2 regions of the Actinomadura geliboluensis genome follow, and region 1 is predicted to be linked to the other one. Evidence: predicted binding sites of a transcription regulator. Region 1 holds the regulator's gene; the other holds the start of a gene.

The links. Region 1 encodes HrcA, which represses chaperone genes, less so after heat shock. Its sites were predicted from a motif close to TTGGCACTCTCNNNNNGAGAGTGCCAA; they were not measured.
Positions count from the first base shown of each region.
Region 2: the regulator HrcA is predicted to act here: its motif matches at 3,456-3,482, upstream of groL (chaperonin GroEL).

Region 1 is NZ_JBICUA010000001.1:743,478-749,424, forward strand. Features, by position in the region: gene ACGFI1_RS03530 (SigE family RNA polymerase sigma factor) at 1-442, shown strand, start outside; gene ACGFI1_RS03535 (hypothetical protein) at 439-1,125, shown strand; gene ACGFI1_RS03540 (16S rRNA (uracil(1498)-N(3))-methyltransferase) at 1,144-1,875, opposite strand; gene dnaJ (molecular chaperone DnaJ) at 1,939-3,075, opposite strand; gene hrcA (heat-inducible transcriptional repressor HrcA) at 3,077-4,090, opposite strand; gene ACGFI1_RS03555 (DUF3097 domain-containing protein) at 4,294-5,106, shown strand; gene hemW (radical SAM family heme chaperone HemW) at 5,291-5,947, opposite strand, start outside.
Region 2 is NZ_JBICUA010000025.1:38,963-44,909, reverse strand. Features, by position in the region: gene ACGFI1_RS44290 (phospholipid scramblase-related protein) at 24-611, opposite strand; gene ACGFI1_RS44285 (phospholipid scramblase-related protein) at 957-1,541, opposite strand; gene groL (chaperonin GroEL) at 1,698-3,326, opposite strand; gene ACGFI1_RS44275 (hypothetical protein) at 4,756-5,106, opposite strand; gene ACGFI1_RS44270 (DUF5959 family protein) at 5,134-5,526, opposite strand; gene ACGFI1_RS44265 (MoaD/ThiS family protein) at 5,587-5,862, opposite strand; gene thrC (threonine synthase) at 5,877-5,947, opposite strand, start outside.

The DNA of each region.
Region 1 (5,947 bases):
GCTGGTACGCCTGGCGGCCATGCTCGTACGGGACGCCGGGACGGCCGAAGAGGTCGTCCAGGACGCCTTCGTCGCGATGCACGGCGGCTGGCGGCGGCTGCGCGACCCCGACAAGGCCCTGTCCTACCTGCGCCAGTCCGTGGTGAACCGGTCGCGATCGGTGCTCCGGCACCGCGCCGTCGTCGAGAAGTACGCCCCGAAGGGGCTGCCCGACGCGCCGAGCGCGGAGGCCGGTGCCATCGGGGAGCTGGAGCGCTCGGCGGTGATCGACGCGCTCGGCCGGCTCCCCGCCCGCCAGCGGGAGGCGCTCGTCCTCCGCTACTACGCGGACCTGTCCGAAGCGGAGATCGCCAACGCGATGGGCATCTCCCGCGGCGCCGTCAAGAGCCATACGGCGCGCGGGATGACCGCGCTACGCAACGTCCTGGAGCAGTTCACATGACCACCGACCCCCACGACGAGCACGGCGAGATCCTCCGCCGCGCCCTGCACGCGGAGGCGGATACGGTCAACCCCGCGGGCGACGGCCTGGAACGCATCCGGGCCCGCGTCGCCGACGGCCAGAGCCGCCGGTTCGGTCTCGGGCGGCTCGGCCCCGCCCGGTTCGGGTTGGACCGGTTCACCGTCGGCTGGGCGCGGCCCGTGCTCGCCGTCGCCGCCGCCGTCGTCATCGCCGGTCTCGGCGTGACGGCGCCGCAGACCATCGACCTCATCCAGCAGTCCGTCGGCAACAGCCGGCCGTCCGGCGGCGGGCAGAACAACACCGACGGCGACCGCGCGAGCACCCCGGGCAACCCCGAGTTCCCCGAGCCGCCCGCGGCGGGCAGCAGCTCGTCCGGTGCGCCGTCCGCCTCGTCGACGACCATCCCCAGCTCGTCGCCGGGGCTGTCGTCGTGCCGCATCCCGCCGCCCGCGGGCACCGCGCCCGCCTCGCCGGGCGCGACCGACACGCCGACGCAGCCGACCACGCCGTGCCCGAGCGAGACGCCCACGACGGCGCCGACCTCGCCGCCGCCGTCGACGCCCACCACGTCGCCGACCTCGCAGCCCACCGACGCGCCCACGCAGGCGCCGACGAGCCCGGCCGCGGGAACGGGCGAGGAGGGCCCGGCGACCACGCCCTGACGGGCCCGGCGGGTCGCGCTACCAGCGCCCGGTGGCGGCCAGCAGCACGCTGCCCGCCGCCACCCCGGCCGTCGACGTGCGCAGCACGGTCGGGCCGAGGCGCGCCGGGCGGCCGCCGGCCGCGGCGAACCGCTCCAGCTCCGCCTCGGTGATGCCGCCTTCGGGGCCCACCACGAGCACGATGTCGCCGTCCGCCGGCGGTTCCACCCCGCTCAGCGGCGCGTCGGCCTCCTCATGCAGGACGAGGGCCAGTGACGCGGCGGCGACCCGCGCGGCGACGTCCTCGGTGGACGCCAGCTCCGGCACCTCGGGCAGCCGGGTGCGCCGCGCCTGCTTGGCGGCCTCGCGGGCGGTCGCGCGCCAGCGGCCGAGGGCCTTGTCGCGGCGCTCCGGGCGCCACCGGGTGACGCAGCGCTCCGCCGCCCACGGGACGATCACGTCCACGCCGACCTCGGTCATGGTCTCGACGGCCAGCTCGCCCCGCTCGCCCTTCGGAAGCGCCTGGACGACCACGATGCGCGGCGCGGGCGGCGGCTCCCGGTGCCGGGCCAGCACGTCCAGGGTGAGGGACGCGCGGTCGGCGGCGGTGACGACGCACTCGGCCAGCAGGCCGGCGCCGTCGGTCAGGTCGACCCGCTCACCGGGCCGCAGCCGCCGCACGGCCGCCGCGTGCCGCCCTTCGGGGCCGTCCAGGACGACCGTGCCGCGCTCCAGCGCGTCCGCCCCGGCGAGGAACACCGGCGGGCTCATGTGGGCCTCTCAATGCTCGGAACCGCCGCGGCGGCCCTCCCGGTAGGCCGCCGCCACCTCGCTTCAGTGCTGGTTGAAGACGTCCTTGATGCGTGAGAACACGCCGCTGCGCTGGCCGGGGGCGAACTTGCCGGGCGGGCGCTCCTCGCCGCGCAGGGCGGCGAGGCGGCGGAGCAGCTCCTCCTGCTCCTCGTCGAGCCGGCCCGGCGTCTCCACGTTCACGTGGATCATCAGGTCGCCGCGACCGCTCTCGTTGAGGTGCCGGACACCCCGGTTGTAGAGCGTGATCACCTGACCCGACTGCGTGCCGGGCTTGATGTCGACGCTCTCGGCGTCGTCCAGCGTCTCGATGGTGACGCTGGTACCGAGCGCCGCCGCCGTCATCGGGATCTCGACCGTGCAGTGCAGGTCGTCGCCCTCCCGCTCGAAGATCGGGTGCGGCTTCTCCACGATCTCCAGGAACAGGTCGCCGGGCGGGCCGCCGCCCGGGCCGACCTCGCCCTCGCCCGCGAGCTGGATGTGGATGCCGTTCTCCACCCCGGCCGGGATCTTCACCTTGACGGTGCGCCGGGTGCGGACCCGGCCGTCGCCCGAGCACTCGGTGCACGGGTTGCGGATCACCGACCCGAACCCGCCGCACGCCGGGCACGGCCGCGCCGTCATGACCTGGCCGAGGAACGAGCGCTGGACCTGCTGGACCTCGCCGCGGCCGTGGCAGGTCTCGCACGTCTCCGGGTGGGTGCCCGGCGCGCAGCCGGACCCGTCGCAGGTGGCGCAGGCCACCGCGGTGTCGATGGACAGCTCGCGGGTCGTGCCGAACGCGGTCTCGGCGAGGTCGAGCTCGACCCGCAGCGTCGCGTTGCGGCCGCGCCGCGCCCGCGACCGCGGGCCGCGCTGGGTGGCCGTCCCGAAGAAGGCGTCCATGATGTCGCTGAACGGGAACCCGGCCCCGCCGAACCCGCCGGCCCCCGCGCCCGCCCCGGACGCGAACGGGTCCGCGCCGAGGTCGTACATCTCCCGCTTCTTGGGGTCGGAGAGCACCTCGTACGCCTGGGTGATCTCCTTGAACTTCTCCTGGGTCTCCGGATCCGGGTTGACGTCGGGGTGAAGCTCCCGCGCCAGCCGGCGGTAGGCCTTCTTCACCTCGTCGGCGCTGGCGTCGCGCCGGACCCCCAGGGTCGCGTAGTAGTCGTTCGCCACCTTACGACCCCGCCAGGATCTGTCCCACGTAGCGTGCCACTGCCCGTACCGCTCCCATCGTGCTGGGGTAATCCATGCGTGTAGGCCCGAGTACTCCGAGCCTGGCCAAGGTGAGGTCGCCGACCCCGTAGTCCGCGGCGACCACCGAGGTCGATCGGAGCCCCAGGTCGGGGTTCTCGGTGCCGATCCGCACCGTAACTGTAGAGGAGTCGCCGGTCTCGCCGAGCAGCCTCATCAGCACCACCTGCTCCTCCAGCGCCACCAGGACCTCCCGCAGGCTCTGCGAGAAGTCGACGGCGGCGAGGTTGGCCGCCCCGGCGAAAACGATCTTCTCCTCGTGCTTCTCGACGAGCGTCTCCAGCAGCACCGACAGCACCGCCGCCGCGACCGGCCGCTCGTCCGGCCCCACCTTCTCCGGAAGGTCGGCGACGGCCGTCGGCACGTCGCCGAGGCCGAGCCCGTCCAGGCACGTGTTGAGCAACGCCCGCAGGTGCCCGATCGATTCCTCGGAGATCGCGGCCGGCGTCTCGATGACCCGCTGCTCCACCCGCCCGGTGTTGGTGATCAGGACGAGCAGCAGCCGCCCCTCGGCGACCGGGACCAGCTCGACGTGCCGCACCGACGAGCGGGTCAGCGACGGGTACTGGACGACGGCGACCTGCCGGGTGAGCTGCGCGAGCAGCCGCACCGTGCGGCTGACCACGTCGTCCAGGTCGTAGGCGCCGGACAGGAACGTCTCGATCGCGCGCCGCTCGGCGACCGACAGCGGCTTGATCGTCGACAGCCGGTCGACGAACAGCCGGTAGCCCTTGTCGGTCGGGACGCGCCCGGCGCTCGTGTGCGGCTGGGTGATGTAGCCCTGCTCCTCCAGCACCGCCATGTCGTTGCGGATGGTCGCGGGCGACACACCGAGGTTGTGCCGGTCCGCCAGGGCCTTCGACCCCACCGGCTCGTTGGTGGAGACGAAGTCCTCGACGATGGCGCGCAGGACGGCGAGCTTGCGGTCGTCCAGCACGGCGTCACCTCCCTCGTCCGGTCGGCCGTTCCGCTGGCACTCCATACTCTAGAGTGCCAATTGTACGGCCCCGCACCCCCGATCGGAGTGCCCGCGCACTCCCCGCACGGCGGCGCGATCCTATCCGTATCGGACGCGGACGCCACGCCGAGGGACGAGGGGCGACACCGCCGGGCCGTCCCGCCGGGTTAATGTGCGGACCCGTGCGCAGTAAGGACTACGGAAACGACGTGCTCGCCGGCGACTGGCGCAGGCCGCGCAAGGGGCAGATCCCGGAGGTCCCCGCCGAGCCGGGGCTCGTCGCCGAGGACCCCGGCAGCGGCTTCTGCGGCGCGGTCGTCGGCTGCGACAAGTTCGGCGTCACGCTGGAGGACCGGTTCGGCAAGCGGCGCGTGTTCCCGCTGGCGAAGGCGGGCTTCCTGATCGACGGCAAGCCGGTCACCCTGGTCAGGCCCGCCGCGGCGCCCAAGGGGCCGGCGCGGTCGGCGTCCGGCTCGATCGCCGTCCAGGGGCTGCGCGCCCAGGTGGCCAAGGAGAGCCGCATCTACGTGGAGGGCGTCCACGACGCCGAACTGGTCGAGAAGATCTGGGGCCACGACCTGCGCGTCGAAGGCGTCGTCGTGGAGTACCTCGAAGGCGTCGACGACCTGCCCGCGATCGTCGAGGAGTTCGGCCCGGACGCCGACCGCCGCCTCGGCGTCCTGGTCGACCACCTGGTGGAGGGGTCCAAGGAGTCCCGGATCGCCGCGCGGGTGTCGTCCCCGCACGTCCTGATCACCGGCCACCCGTTCATCGACATCTGGGAGGCGGTGAAGCCCGCCGCCGTCGGCATCCGCGCCTGGCCCCGCATCCCCCGCGGCATCCCGTGGAAGGAGGGCGTCATCGCCGAACTCGGCTGGGGCGACGACACCGGCGCCGCCTGGAAGCGGATCCTGAACTCGGTCGACAGCTACACCGACCTGGAACCCGCCCTTCTGGGCCGGGTGGAAGAACTGATCGACTTCGTGACTGTATGACCCAGGGGGGCGACCCCCTGGAACCCCCGTTGCGAGCCGGTCGATCCTCACGCCACGGTTCCGGTTCTTGTGACCGTGCGGGTCTCCTCGTGGCGCTGCGGTCGACCGGCTCGGCGGGCAGACCCGCTGCGCTCGCTGGCGCTCGCTCCGCGTGCCTGCCCGTGGTCGGTGGCTGGGGTTCGCTTTAGGTGAGGTCGCGGACTACTGCGTCGGCCAGGAGGCGGCCCTTGAGGGTTAGGACGGCTCGGCCTTCCTCGTAGGGGGCCGGTTCTAGTAGGCCCTCGTCGATCGCCCGGCGGACGGCCTTGTCGTCCAGGAGGGTCGTGGGGCAGCCCTGGGCGAGGCGTAGTTCGAGCATGACGCGCTCGATGTGGCGGTCGTCGTCGGTGAGGATCTCCCTCGCATGGGCCGGGGTCGTGCCCTCGGCCAGGCGGGACGCGTAGGCCGCGGGGTGCTTGACGTTCCACCAGCGGGTTCCGCCGACGTGGCTGTGCGCGCCCGGGCCGACGCCCCACCAGTCGGCGCCCGTCCAATAGAGCATGTTGTGGCGGCAGGCGGCGGCCGGGTCGGACGCCCAGTTGGAGATCTCGTACCAGTGCAGACCGTGGCCGCCGAGCATCTCGTCGGCGATGAGGTAGCGGTCGGCCATGGCGTCGTCGTCCGGCGCGGTCAGCTCGCCCCGCCGCACCTGGGCGGCCAGGCGGGTGCCCTCCTCGACGATCAGCGCGTACGCCGACACGTGGTCGGGCTCGGACGCGAGGGCCGCCTCCAGGGAGGCCCTCCAGTCGTCGTCGGTCTCCCCCGGCGTCCCGTAGATGAGGTCGAGGTTGATGTGCTCGAA
Region 2 (5,947 bases), on a different contig from region 1:
CCATCCGCGGGGCGACGCGCAGGTCAGGTGATCTCCTTGGCCTCGTGGAGGTTCATGTCCATGACGATCGCGGTCATGACCGCCATGGTCCGCAGCGGTTCCCGGACGGGGTCGGCGATCTCGACCGCGTACTTGTCCGCGGTCGTCAGCAGGTGCGTGGCGAGCCCGGCCCACTTCTTGCGCACGTGCGCCACGTTGCCGCCGTCGGCGTCCTTCACCTGGAAGTTGTTGCGCGGCACATCGACGTCCACGGCTCCGATGAGCGTGCCGTCGTCGTCGTAGATGACGTAGCGGCGGCCGACCCGTTCGGTGACGAACGACCCGACCCGCTCCCCGTCCGGCCGGAGGATCTCGGTGTACTCGCGCCCGCTCTGCTTGTCCACGATCAGCAGCGGCTCGCCGTCCGGAGTGGTCAGCGTGACGGCCCGCGCGTCGAGGTTCGACTTGCCCGGGAGCAGGCCCCGCATCTCTGAACGGCCCTCGTCATTCGTCTGCCCCGCGATGGCCAGGACGGTTCCGTCACCGTCCATCACCTTGTACCGCGACTTCGCGAACGGGCCCCGGCGAGGCTGTTCGATCCTGAGCACCGGGGAGCTGAACACTTCGCTCACGCGTTCTCCTGCCTCATCAGCCGCATGTGCGCGGACCGCGTCACTTCCCGACCTCCGCGCCCTCGTCATGCGACGGCGTCCAACCGGCGATCCTGCCAACGCCGGACGCGCAGGGGAAGCTCTTTCCCGGTCCGGGCCCGCCCACCGGCCGTGCCGGGCCCGGACGGCGGGTCGCTGACCTGCGGGAACGGGAGTCAAGGCATCCTTCGAGAAATACTTCTGTTCCGGTCAAGCGCGCTCTGAGCAGGCCGTGGGGCCACCCTCCGGCCGATGTGGTGATCGCTTGCTCGGCTTGGGCTCGGGGCTCCGCCCATCAGGAGGACCAGGTCGCCGCCAGTGGACGGGTCATTCGATCGGCCAGTCCTTGGACTCGTACAGCATCAGGTCGATCGCGAGCGGGGCGGCGACCACCAGGACCCGGAGCGGGTCGGCGAGCGGCCGGAAGATCTCCAGCGAGTACCGGTCGGCGGTCGTCAGCGCCTCCGTGGCGGCGCCCTTCCATTTCTTGTCGAGCTGCGCGACGTGGTTCCCGTGGACGTCCAGCACTGGGAACTTGCGGCCGAATCGGCTGCCGTTCAGGTGGCCGATGGGACGTTCCGCCGCGTCCAGCAGCGCGTAGTCGTAGCGCTCGCGGTTCTGCACCGACCCGATGTGGACGCCCTCGGCGGTGTTCACCCGGGTCCTTCTCTTGTTCTCCTTGTCCACGATGAGCAGCGGGACGCCCCGGGCGTCCTCGACATGGACGATCCGGCGGCCGTCGCTGCCGCCGAGGGCCGTCCTGACCGCCTGCCGGAGCAGCGACACATCGCGCTCCTCCGCCGCGGCGAGCAGCCTCCCGCGGCCGTCGGAGACCTTGTACCGGGAACGGGCCGCCGGCGCGCCGCGCGGCTGGTCGATTCGCAGTACCGGGGAGTTGAACAGGTCGGTCATGCGCCCGAATGATGGCAGCACCACCACGGCTCGCGGAACCGGTGCCGCACCGCCTCCCGCCCTCGTCCGCCGTGATGGTCCTCCGGACGCCGGGCGCACAAAAGGGGCGGCCCGCGGGGCCGCCCCTCTCATGTCGCGTCGGTTACGCGTCGCCGATCAGAAGTCCATGCCGCCGGCGTCGGGCATGCCGCCCGCCGGGGCCGGGTTCTTCTCGGGCTTCTCGGCGATGACGGCCTCGGTGGTCAGGAACAGCGCGGCGATCGACGAGGCGTTCTGCAGCGCGGACCGGGTCACCTTGGCCGGGTCGAGGATGCCCGACTCGAACATGTTGACGTACTCGCCGGTGGCGGCGTTCAGGCCCTCACCCGGGGTGAGGTTGCGGACCCGCTCCACCACGACGCCGCCCTCGAGGCCGGCGTTCACGGCGATCTGCTTCAGCGGCTCCTCCAGAGCGCGCTTGACGATGTTGGCACCGGTGGCCTCGTCGCCCGCGAGCTCCAGCTTGTCGAACGCCTTGGTGCCGGCCTGCAGCAGCGCGACGCCACCGCCGGGGACGATGCCCTCCTCGACCGCGGCCTTGGCGTTGCGGACGGCGTCCTCGATGCGGTGCTTGCGCTCCTTGAGCTCGACCTCCGTCGCGGCGCCGGCCTTGATGACCGCGACACCGCCCGCGAGCTTGGCCAGGCGCTCCTGGAGCTTCTCGCGGTCGTAGTCGGAGTCGGTGTTGTCGATCTCGGTGCGGATCTGGTTGACCCGGCCCGCGATCTCGTTGGCGTCACCGGCGCCGTCCACGATGGTGGTCTCGTCCTTGGTGATGACGACCTTGCGGGCGCGGCCCAGCATGTCGGTCGTGGTGTTCTCGAGCTTGAGACCCACGTCCTCGCTGATGACCTGGCCGCCGGTCAGCGTGGCGATGTCGCCCAGCATGGCCTTGCGGCGGTCGCCGAAGCCCGGGGCCTTCACGGCCACGGACTTGAAGATCCCGCGGATCTTGTTGACGACCAGGGTGGCCAGGGCCTCGCCCTCGACGTCCTCCGCGATGATCAGCAGCGGCTTGCCGGACTGCATGACGCCCTCGAGGACGGGCAGCAGGTCCTTGTTGGCCGACGCCTTGCCCTGAACGATCAGGATGTACGGGTCCTCGAGGACCGCCTCCATCCGCTCGGGGTCGGTCACGAAGTAGTGCGAGATGTAGCCCTTGTCGAAGCGCATCCCCTCGGTGAGCTCGAGCTCCAGACCGAAGGTCTGGCTCTCCTCGACCGTGATGACGCCTTCCTTGCCGACCTTGTCCATCGCCTCGGCGATCATCTCGCCGATCTGCGGGTCGCCCGCGGAGATGGACGCCGTGGAGGCGATCTGCTCCTTGGTCTCCACGTCCTTGGCCAGCTTGGACAGCTCCTCGCTGACCCGCTCGACCGCGGCCTCGATGCCCCGCTTCAGCGACATCGGGTTCGCGCCCGCGGCCACGTTCCGCAGACCCTCGCGCACCAGCGCCTGGGCCAGCACGGTCGCGGTGGTGGTGCCGTCACCCGCGACGTCGTCGGTCTTCTTGGCGACCTCCTTGACGAGCTCCGCGCCGATCTTCTCCCACGCGTCCTCGAGCTCGATCTCCTTGGCGATCGACACACCGTCGTTGGTGATCGTGGGGGCGCCCCACTTCTTCTCCAGCACGACGTTGCGACCCTTCGGACCAAGGGTCACCTTTACGGCATCGGCCAGCTGGTTCATGCCGCGCTCGAGACCGCGACGGGCCTCCTCGTCGAACGCGATCATCTTTGCAGCCATAGGCTCCAGTCCTCCCGGAACAAGGTGGCTTAGACGGATCGAGCCGACGCCCGCGACGGACGGCCCCCGCCGACGACTTCCATTCCGCCGCCGGACTGAGGCCTCATCGCCCCGACCCAGACTGTGAAGCTGTCACTCTCCACAGCAGAGTGCCAACCGTTTGTTTAGCACTCTACCCTGCCGAGTGCAAGCGCCACACATCCTCGCCGGGGGAAGGTTCACCTACCCGTCCAGACCCGTTCTCACCTGCGACGGGAGCTTTTCCGGGAGTCTCACGGGTGTGTCGCCGCGCCCCTCTGAACGTGCTCGTCCAGCGGCAACGACGTCCTGTTCCGCGCGTTCGGCAGCGGAGGTGGGAGGGGTCCAGGCCGCTACCGGACGCGCCGGCGGCCGCGCCGCGACGGTCAGGAGCGGCGCCGCGAGGAACTCGACCCTCGCTTGATGCGAGCCGCCCTCCGCTCGGACAGGTGACGGAGGAGCAGGCGAAGCACGACCAACGCCGCCTCGCGTCGCTCCGGCGTCCTCGACCACACCGCCGGGACGATGACGACGGCGATGAGAGTGAAGAGGATCAGAGCGACAAGACACGCCCCGAGCCCGGGGAGCAGCGCGATGTTTCCGAAATTATTCTGGGCCTCGCCCATGAAGACCTCCGGGCAGCAGAAAAGCAGCTCCGAAGGTCTCTCCCGCCGTGCGAACGCCACGGCCGAACGGCCCGGTCCGCCATGGACGGACGTGATGACGGGCTCGCCACTTTGGGGATACTCCCCTTCCGGGAGGTAAGCCTAGCCCGTCGCCTCTGGCCGTGCCCCGGGTGGCACGGAACAGTCACGGAACGGACAGCCTCGTGGGCCGGTCCTGTAGGGACGCACGCTGCCCGTGCACGTAGGAGACGAGGTTGCGTACCTCCTCCGCTGGCGGGGCGTAGCCATCCCGCCTGCTCCGCTGCCGCCGCCACCGCGCGGGCATCGGCGAAGCCCCCGAAGTTCGGAACGTTGATCGATGAGCGCATCCTGGCTTGCTGCCGTCCGTCAGCGAACGAGGCGGCTCATTAACGAGTTCACGCACGAACTGGTTCTCGACGGACGGATGCTCACCTTGTCACTCAATGACAGTTGCTCGGCACCTGGCTTTTGGGCGCTTTCGGAGAACGCGTTTGCGGCGACGTCTGCCCGGTCAATCTGGTCGCATTGAGAAGGGCCGGCAGATGAGTTTCTAGCGGCGCTTCAGAGCAACTCGTGATCCGGATTAGAGGGCGATGGGACGATAGGCGAGGATCTCGTCGGCGCTTTGTTCGGGGTCGTCGAGGTCCGTCGGGATATGCCGGGCGCGCTGCCTCCAGGGCGAACTCGTCGAGAGTGCGCTAGTCGCGGTAATCCGTGAAGTCACGGGCGGCGTAGCTGTGCCCGGCCCGGTCGGGCCGGAGATGCTAGAGAGCGGTGCGGGTTTGGTCGGAGAAATCGTCCACTACCTGCGCTGCTGCTTCGACCAGGGCCTTGCCCGTCGGGTCGCCGGTCACTGTCCAGACTTCGCGGTCCTCCTCCTCGACGTCCGTAACGCCGGGGACGGCGCTCAGTGCGTCGGCGATGCGGTGGCGCAGTTCGGATTCGAGGGGGTCAGTGCGGATGAATTCCATGACCCAGACGCTGACGTGCCACCACGGGCCCTCGCGGAGTTTGGAAGCCGATACGGCGCGCAGGTCCGGCTCGTCGGTCTTGCGCAGCCACTCTTCGGCTATCGCGGAGTCGAGTGGCTGAACCTGCTGGATGTCGTCGCTCACGCGGTGGAGGCTATCGGTGCGCGTCCCTTATTCGGGGAGCAGTGCGCGGACGGTCGCCAGGCGTTCGCGGTGGTCCGCCAGCCAGTCGTCGGCGACTTCGATCGTGAGTTCCACGGTCACCAGGAAAGAGTGCGAGTCGACTACGGCCACGTGAACGCGGTCGTAGTCATCGATTTCCAGGTGGATCTCGGTCGCGCGCTGGCCCTCACGCCAGGCGGCGTCGCCTCCCTGTGCCAGGGTGTCGAGGACCTTTTCCCAGGCGGTGAGGTCTTCGGCGTCCAGCCAGGTTTTGATGCCGCCGCTGACGAAATAGCTGCCGACCTCGATCTCTCCGGTGAGGCCGTGGCTCTCCTGGCCCGTCACCCGCAGCACGACGCTGTTCCCGAGGTCGTCGGCGAGGTTGATCAGTTCCGCTGGCACCGCGCCATCGTAGACCCGCGCCCGGCCCCGTGCGGACGGGACCGGGCGGCGGGCGGGGCGTCAGCCTCCGGCGACGGCGGGGATGATCGAGATCTGCGCGCCGTCGGGGGTGGCGGTGTCGAGGCCGTCGGCGAAGCGGACGTCCTCGTCGCCGACGTAGACGTTGACGAAGCGGCGGATCTTGCCGGCGTCGTCCAGGATGCGGGCGGAGATGCCGGCGTAGCTCGCCTCCAGGTCGGCGACGACGGCGCGCAGGGTCGCGCCCTCCGCCTTCACCTCGGACTCGCCGCCGGTGTAGGTCCGCAGGATCGTCGGGATGCGCACGGAAACGCTCATGGGTGCTCCTTTTCTCAGGCGAGGCCGGCGGCGCGGAACGCCTCCAGGGACGGGGCGATGTTCGCGGACGGTGCGACGACCGGGG